DNA from 2 places in the Macrococcus epidermidis genome. Region 1 is predicted to be linked to the other one. Evidence: riboswitches for the same ligand, from Rfam matches in the RefSeq annotation. Region 1 holds a riboswitch; the other holds the start of a gene.
The links. Region 1 has a riboswitch for FMN ahead of ribD (bifunctional diaminohydroxyphosphoribosylaminopyrimidine deaminase/5-amino-6-(5-phosphoribosylamino)uracil reductase RibD). Riboswitches for the same ligand answer to the same signal wherever they lie in the genome.

Region 2: it holds a riboswitch for FMN, as region 1 does, so the genes downstream of both, KFV12_RS07765 (ECF transporter S component) here and ribD (bifunctional diaminohydroxyphosphoribosylaminopyrimidine deaminase/5-amino-6-(5-phosphoribosylamino)uracil reductase RibD) in region 1, are expected to answer to the same signal.

What each region holds. Positions count from the first base shown of each region.
Region 1 is NZ_CP073819.1:1,833,186-1,837,594, reverse strand. It holds gene hutU (urocanate hydratase) at 1-105, shown strand, start outside; gene hutI (imidazolonepropionase) at 160-1,389, shown strand; FMN riboswitch at 1,649-1,775, shown strand; gene ribD (bifunctional diaminohydroxyphosphoribosylaminopyrimidine deaminase/5-amino-6-(5-phosphoribosylamino)uracil reductase RibD) at 1,912-2,961, shown strand; gene KFV12_RS09655 (riboflavin synthase) at 2,942-3,565, shown strand; gene ribB (3,4-dihydroxy-2-butanone-4-phosphate synthase) at 3,565-4,409, shown strand, end outside.
Region 2 is NZ_CP073819.1:1,474,027-1,478,435, forward strand. It holds gene KFV12_RS07750 (RecQ family ATP-dependent DNA helicase) at 1-919, opposite strand, end outside; gene KFV12_RS07755 (helix-turn-helix domain-containing protein) at 916-1,869, opposite strand; gene KFV12_RS07760 (ferredoxin) at 1,975-2,226, shown strand; gene KFV12_RS07765 (ECF transporter S component) at 2,300-2,863, opposite strand; FMN riboswitch at 2,923-3,041, opposite strand; gene KFV12_RS07770 (ATP-binding protein) at 3,079-4,409, opposite strand, start outside.

The sequences.
Region 1 (4,409 bases):
ACTGATCCAGGTATGGGTGTAGTGAGACACGTTGATGCAGGATACGATATTGCGATTGATGTTGCGAAAGAAAAAGGTATCAACGTACCGATGTTAGATAAATAAAATAGTTTAATACTGATATTAAGCTATCAATATATATTTGAAAGGATGTAGAAAATGAACGATATCATCATTCAGAATATTAGTGAACTGATCTTACCAAAGAAGACAGAAAAGCCGCTTAAAGGTGCTGAACTTGCTGAGCTAAAAGTAATTGAAAATGGTACAGTTGTGATAAAAGATGGCAAGATTATATATGCCGGTGAATTTAGCGAAGCCTTTGAGGCTAAAGAGACGATCGATGGAATGCATAAAACTGTGTCTCCTGCACTTGTTGATGCCCATACACATTTAGTACATGGTGGTTCACGTGAACATGAGATGAGTTTAAAGCGTCAAGGTGTTTCTTATCTTGAAATTTTAGAACAAGGTGGCGGAATTCATTCGACGGTGAAAGCTACGCGTGAAGCATCTGAAGAAGAACTATTCGAGAAAGCTGAGCATGAATTACTACGAATGATTCATCACGGCGTACTAAGTGTAGAAAGCAAGAGTGGATATGGCTTATCTTTAGAACATGAGTTAAAGCAACTGCGTGTATCTAAACGTCTTCAGGAGAAATACGGCATCAATATGAAACACACATATCTTGGACCGCATGCAGTACCAAAAGATAAAGATAGTGAAACATTTATTGATGAATGTATTAAAGATCTACAGGAAGTTAAGGATATTGCAGATTTTGCAGATATTTTCTGTGAGACAGGTGTATTTACAATAGATCAGTCTCGTAAATATATGCAGGCAGCAAAAGCGGCTGGTTTACCTGTTAAGATTCATGCAGATGAAATCGACCCGTTAGGTGGATTAGAGTTAGCGATAGAAGAAGAAGCAATTAGTGCTGATCACCTTGTTGCAGCAAGCGAAAAAGGTAAACAGATGTTAAAAGATAGTGATACAGTAGCTGTATTATTACCAGGAACAACTTTTTATTTAAATAAAGAAGAATATGCAGATGCTCGCGGCATGTTAGACAACAATGGAGCAATTGCGATTGCAACGGATTATAATCCGGGAAGTTGTGTTACAAGTAATTTACAGATGGTAATGAGTATCGCTGCGCTTAAATTGAAATTATCTCCAAAAGAAATCTGGAATGCAGTAACGGTTAATGCAGCGAAAGCAATCGGTGTTGACGCAGGTACGATCGATGCTGGTGATGCAGCGAATCTAGTCATCTGGCATGCAAAGAATCATGAATATATCCCTTATCATTATGGAGTGAACCATGCAGAAAAAGTAATCCATAACGGTAAAGTGATTGTGAATAATCAATTTAAATTATAATTTCAGAGACTGGGACAGAAGTGGTCTGCCACAAGCAAAAACCGAACAAAACTAATAAATTGTTCTTTGATTTATAGTTTATGTTCGGTTTTTGTCGCAGGGGCAACTTCTGTTCCGCCGTTTAAGCTGTTAAAAAGAAGAGAGCCTAGACTTATGTCTCAAACGCTTTAAATTTTTCGATGAATTAAATTATTTGCATTGATTTTTCATACAATCTTCGCTATGATGAAATTGTCTTAATTGACAGACAAGTTAATAACTATTCTTTCGGGGCAGGGTGAAATTCCCAACCGGCGGTGATAGTCCGTGAGCTGATAATATATATTTGATGCTGATTCTGTGAAACTCAGAAACCGACAGTATAGTCTGGATGGGAGAAAGAATAAGGTGCCATTTTGATGGTTTATTTGTTGATGCATAAATTCTGCAAATACTATTATCATGGTCTTATTTATTGAACCTAAAATACAAATGCCCAAATCTTATGATTTGGGCATTTTTTTATAGGAGATGAATAATAACTTGTATTTAGATAAAGCATTTGAACTTGTTCAATGGACGGATGGTCAAACAGGCAGTAATCCAGCTGTAGGTTGTATTGTAGTAAAAGATAACAGAATAGTAGGTATTGGTGCACATCTTACGGAAGGTGAAGCACACGCTGAAGTGAATGCACTGGATATGGCTGGTGCGCATGCAGACGGCGCTACGCTTTACTGTACGCTTGAACCGTGTAGTCATTTTGGCAAGACACCGCCATGCACACAAAAAATTATTGATAGTGGTATTAAACATGTTGTGTTTGCAGTACGTGATGAATCACTAAACTCTGGTATCGATGATATGAAAGCACACGGGATACAAGTAGAACAAGAGTATATAAGTGAAATTTACGACTATTATCAGCCATTTTTTAAAGCGAAGCTGCACAAATTACCATATACGATATTAAAGATGGGTGTAACGCTTGATGGAAAGACAGCAGATGATAGTGACGTTAGTAAGTGGATTACTAATGACGCATCAAGAAATCATGCACACCGTGTCCGTTATGCCAGCGATGCCATACTAGTAGGCTACAATACATATAAACATGACCAGCCAACTCTTGATAGTAGAAACTATAAAGATAAATGGATCAGGAAAGTTGTTATTTCTAATGGATTATTCGAAATCAATGACAAAGATAATAATGATTATGATAAATCACGATTAATCGTTGTGACGACAACTAAACAGTCGATTGATGGTGTTACGGTAATTGTACTCACTGATCTACATCCTGAAACCATTTTAGAAGCTTTATATTTACATAAAATTAACCGCATAATTATAGAAGGCGGTATGCAGACGATGCGTTCGTTTGTATCTGCCAGAACTTTTGATGAAATACACCAGTATATTGCCCCGAAAATTTTAGGTGGATCCTCAAAGCATCAGTTTTTAACAACTGATCAACCTTCACAAATGTCAGAAATTACTGACCTTTCTCTTGTCTCTGTTAAGACTTTCGACCAGGATGTATTACTGATTTACAGAAAGGATGATGTTGATGTTTACAGGCATCATTGAAGAAGTTGGTGTCATAGCACAACTAAATAAACAGGGTGATACTACCTTTATGACGATTGAGTGTAATCGTATTATAGAAGACATGCACATTGGTGATTCTATCAGTGTAAACGGTGTATGTCTTACAGTCACAGCCTTTAATCATTCGAGCTTCAATGTGGATATATTAGAAGATACGCGTGCTATTACGTTGTTTCGAAATATGAAGCAAGGTACTAAGGTAAATTTAGAACGTGCATTATTACCGACAACAAGGCTTGGTGGTCACTTTGTAAGCGGGCATGTCGATACGAGTCTCGTTGTAGAAAGCGTAAAACACATGGAAAAGACAATGCAGTTAAAGCTCAGACTTCCAGATGAATTTCGTAAATTTGTTATACCGAAAGGCTCGATCGCAGTTAATGGTATATCTTTAACGATATTTAAATTAGATCATGCAATTGAGCTGAATATCATACCTGAAACGGTAAGAAGTACGATGCTGTCAGAACTTAAATCAGGTGATAAAGTACATATTGAATTCGATATGTTAGGAAAGTATATATTGAACAGTAAACAAGAAGAAAGTGGTCTTTCTTTATCTAAATTGGAGATGATGATGTAATGTTTGATGCTATTGAAAGTGCATTAGAAGATTTAAAGGCAGGTAAGCCAATTATCGTGGTTGACAATGAAGATCGTGAAAATGAAGGTGACCTTGTAGCGATAACAGATTTTATGACTGAAGATACGATAAATTTTATGATTACACATGCTCGAGGATTGGTGTGTGCACCAATATCTGCAGCGTTAAATGAGCGCTTGAATTTACAGCCGATGACTTATAATAATCAGGATCCAAATAAAACTGCATTTACCATTAGTATCGACCATGTTTCAACGACCACAGGTATCAGTGCATTTGAAAGATATTGTACGGTGAAGGCATTGGCGGACCCAAATGTTACTTTGAGTGACTTCAATCAACCGGGACATGTATTCCCGTTAATTGCTAAACCGAACGGTGTCCTTGAACGTGTCGGACACACAGAAGCATGTGTAGATTTAGCAAAACTTTGTGGTGCAACCGAGACAGGTGTAATCTGTGAAATTATTAAAGATGACGGAACGATGGCAAGAAGAGATGATCTTGCAATATATAAAGAAGAACATCGATTAAAGATGATAACTATTGCCGATTTAGTTGAGTATATAAAATGTGAAAAGCCACTCGTAACACGCGAAACTAAAGTAAATATGCCAACTGAATTTGGTGACTTTACGATGTATGGGTTTAGTGAGATTTATAGTGATAAAGAACACGTTGCATATGTTAAGGACTATAGTGGTGTTCCGGATATTCGAATACATTCTGAATGTCTGACAGGAGATGTGTTCCATAGTAAACGATGTGATTGCGGGATACAACTAGAAAAAGGCATGCAGCATATTGAAGAAAATGGCGGTAT
Region 2 (4,409 bases), 360 kb from region 1:
ACTGAAAAATAGATTTAGGCATATGATAATGTATTACTGTTCTAATATTTGATTTGTTAACACCCATACCAAATGCATTCGTCGCACAAATCACCTGTATTTCATCATTCATAAAGCGTTGTTGTACTGACATTCTTTCTTCATATTGCATATCTGCATGATAGCGTTCTACCATTATACCTTGTTCTAAAAGATATCTATACACGTATTCAACTTGTTTCTTTGAAGAAAAATAAATAACAGTTGCAGCAGATGCTTTTAAAGTTTCTAAAATAAGGGACAGTTTGTCTGCATCATCATTTGTATTTACTACGGATAAAAAGATATTCTCTCTTTCCGTTAAATAATCCATTACTGTTAATTCTCTTTTAATAACGTGCTGAATATCATATATCACTTGATCATTTGCAGTGGCGGTTAATGCAATAACCTGTGCATCATAATAAGACACAATTTCATCAATCATCAAATAATGGGGGCGGAATTCATACCCCCATTCAGAGATACAATGTGCCTCATCTATTACAATTGCTTCGCAACGATAGTGCTTTAAATAATTCAGACCATTTGTAACCAGCCATTCAGGTGAACAATATATAAAATCATATGTCTCAATACGAGATAGTAATAATTGTTTGTCCATATCATCTAACTGACTATGTATACAGCATGCTTTGATCTTTTTTTGTTTAAGCTGCATAACCTGATCTTCCATTAATGCAATTAATGGCGATATGACTATGGTCTTTTTATTATTTACCAGCATCGGCAATTGGAAAGTTAGAGATTTCCCAGAACCTGTCGGAAGAAGCGCTAATACATCATGTCCCTCAAGAATCTTTTGAACAATTTCAATTTGATTTTCTCGTAAGCTTTCTATACCAAAAGTTTCTTGTAAAATTTTATTGATTGCATTCATTTGCATTGCTCCATTTTATATTTTACGATTGCGATTTTTAGTTTGAAATAATCCTTTATCGGCGAAATTTCATACAATGTCTTTAGTTTCCCGTATCGATTGTTTTCGATAATTTCTTTGATGGTTATATATTCTTGTTCTGATAGATGATTTGAAATATCCAGAGGATAGTCTTTAATCAATATTTCAATAATATGATCCTGTATCGTATGTATTCTTACTGATTTATTTCGCTGAATCATATCTATTGAGTCGCCATTAATTAATCGCTGATACGTATCACTCGTATTGATATGCAGTGGCGTTCTGACATATAAATAACTTAATAACTTATATTCACGCGTCTTAAATGCATGAAGCATCAAATTCTTTTCGGTGATCATTTGAGATTTTATCTCATCAATACTTAAGTTAAATTGTTTAGATAATTGTTCATAACTATCAGGTCTTATTTGATGACCATGCAGAAAATGTATAAAATAACAGCTACCAGTTGATTTAAAGATATACTGCGATAAATCATCAACTTCCTGGGCTAACTGAATAAATTGATCTTCTTTTTTAATTTTCGTAAATAGTTGCTTAACATGTTGTTGTATAAATAAACGATTTGAACTTGGTAAATAGTCTGAAGAATGATAGAGATATTCTGAAACTGTTTGAAGCAATAATACAAATGAAGAAAAAGATAGCTCACTTGCATAGTAAAAATATGGATATAGTTTGAGATTATTATTAAGACTGATATTTTCCTCACTATCATTACGAACGAGTCGAGTGACAGCCTCAAATGAAACATTTGGATACAATTCATAAACTGGTAATAAATCCTGCATCACTGCGTCGAAATAAGTTTGCTGAGTTCTTGCACCAATTAATAATTTCCATAAACTTTTAACTGATTTGTCTGGTAAGTAATGCGACTTTATATAACGATTAATCGATTTCATTTTGTCACCCTGAAATATTTTTGTTGAAAATGTGCTTAACTATCACTAAAATAGTTATGTATGTTATAACTAGTGTAGCATGAAAGTGTGAGGAGGCGAAAAAATATGGCAGGTAAATATACGATCGTTGATATGGATACATGTATCGCTTGCGGTGCTTGTGGTGCAGCAGCACCTGATATATATGATTATGATGATGAAGGTATTGCCTATGTTATTTTAGATGATAACCAAGGAACTCAGGAAATACCGGAAGAATTAGAAGAAGATATGATCGATGCATTTGAAGGATGTCCCACTGATTCAATTAAAGTTGCAGATGAATCATTCGATGGCGACGCGCTTAAATTTGAATAATAATATTAAAAAGCTTGAAGTTCAAATCGAACTTCAAGCTTTTTTGTCAAGTTATGTTTTATGCGATTAATGATTACTCATTAATTTTCATCTGTTTTTTAAGTAACGGTACTAAAGGTCTAACAATAATATAGAATAGAATTGTCAGTAATAATCCTTTAATAATATTAAAAGGAATAATACCAGCTGTTACGATAACCTGAATGTTCTTGACAACATCATTCAAATTCATAATCATGCCATACATTGGTAATAACACGAAATAGTTCAGAATACTCATCACAATCGTCATTACGATTGTAGCACTGATAAATGCTGGTATTATCTTATTAAATCTTCCTTTTGTAATAACATACAGTATTATGATAAACGACGTCCCTGCTAAAAAGTTAGCAACAGGACCAACAGGATCAGTCATATTCATTACGAAGTTAAGTATGTTCTTAATGAACTCAATTAGTACTGCACCAACAGGTCCAACAGTAAAAAGTGCAATAATTGCCGGTAAATCACTGATGTCAATCGTTAAATACGGTGGTAAGAAAGGTACTGGTACTTTTAAAAACATCAGTATGAATGCAATTGCACTTAATAAACTGATCAGTATCAGACTTCTAGTTCTATTCAATTTTGTCATAAATTCTCCTTACTTCATCTTTGAATCAGGAGGACAAATTAACTTGACGAAACTCTGACCTCCATCTTCTCCCATCCAGACTGTACTGTCGGCTTTGGAATTACACCAAATCAGCTGCATAATGCAGGTCGCGGGCTTTTACCGCCGGCTCGGAATTTCACCGACCCCGAAGATGAATGTGTATTTTGGCTATTGCCATAAATCATTGTACCAAACTACTGCTCCGTGTCAACTAACGGAATTGAAATCGTGAATGTTGTGCCAATACCCTGCTCACTTTCAACATTAATTTCGCCATGATGTTTTTCAATGATAGCTTTTACGATAAATAAACCTAAACCAGTACCGTGCTTACCGCGTGTTCTTGCCTGATCTACTTTATAAAATCTTTCAAATATATGATTGATATGTTCTTTAGCGATACCGACACCCGTATCAGATATTTGGATATACAGGTTGCTAGAATCATTATATGTTGAAATTTTTATAGTGTCTCCACTCTTTGTATAACGCATTGCATTATCCAGAAGGTTTGTAATAACCTGGAATATCTTATCATAATCAATTGCTACCTCTTTTGTATGCTGTAAATCTAATTGTAATGTTGTTTTATGTTCTATAGCACTCTGCTTAAAGTTCTGAATATTTTTTTCAAGTAAAGGCGAAATATCCATCATTTCTTTATTTAACGTTGTTTCTCCGGCATCAATACGCGCAACATTTATTAATTCATTAACCAATCTGTTTAATCGTTTAGATTCATCGAGAATAATATTTAAAAATTCATCAACATCATCTTTTTCGACCACAATACCATCTAATATTGCCTCAGTATACCCTTGTAACATTTGGATTGGCGTACGTAATTCATGAGAAACATTTGCGATAAACTGTTGTTTCATCATATCTATCTTTTTCTCTTCACTCATATCACGAATGATAGCGACAGCACCGTTATTTTGTCCCTGCGTCGTATTTTTGACTGGCGAGATGATGAGTACATAATGTTTATTAAATGTAGAAATTTCATGATATATTGTTTCATCAGATTGCATTACCTGATTCACGAGTTTACTTAAAATATCAGTGTCTTCCTGAGAAATATCATCTAAAAATCTCTCTGCCATCGGGTTTTGAAGCTGTTTTTCAAGATCCATATTAAAGCTTAAAACACCGTCTTCCATTGCATTGATTAATCGATCCCTTAAATTACGTTCCTGGGATATTTTACTGATATTTAATGTTATCTCCTGCTCCATCTTATTAAACGCAAGTGCTAATTCACCAATCTCATCTCTGGAATATACAGCTATTTTATTGTTACGCTCACCTCTTGCTAAATTAAAAGCAGCTGTCTTTAACAGTAACAATGGTTTTGTAATCTTATTGGATAAGAAAAATGCAAAGATAGTAGTAAGTATCAATAATAACATTGCCACGATAAAAATAATAAAAGTAATATAATTTTGTGCATCATCCATTGAATTAGTATCCTGATAGATAAATATCCCACTGTCTTTATAATTAAAAGCTTGAGAAGGGTATC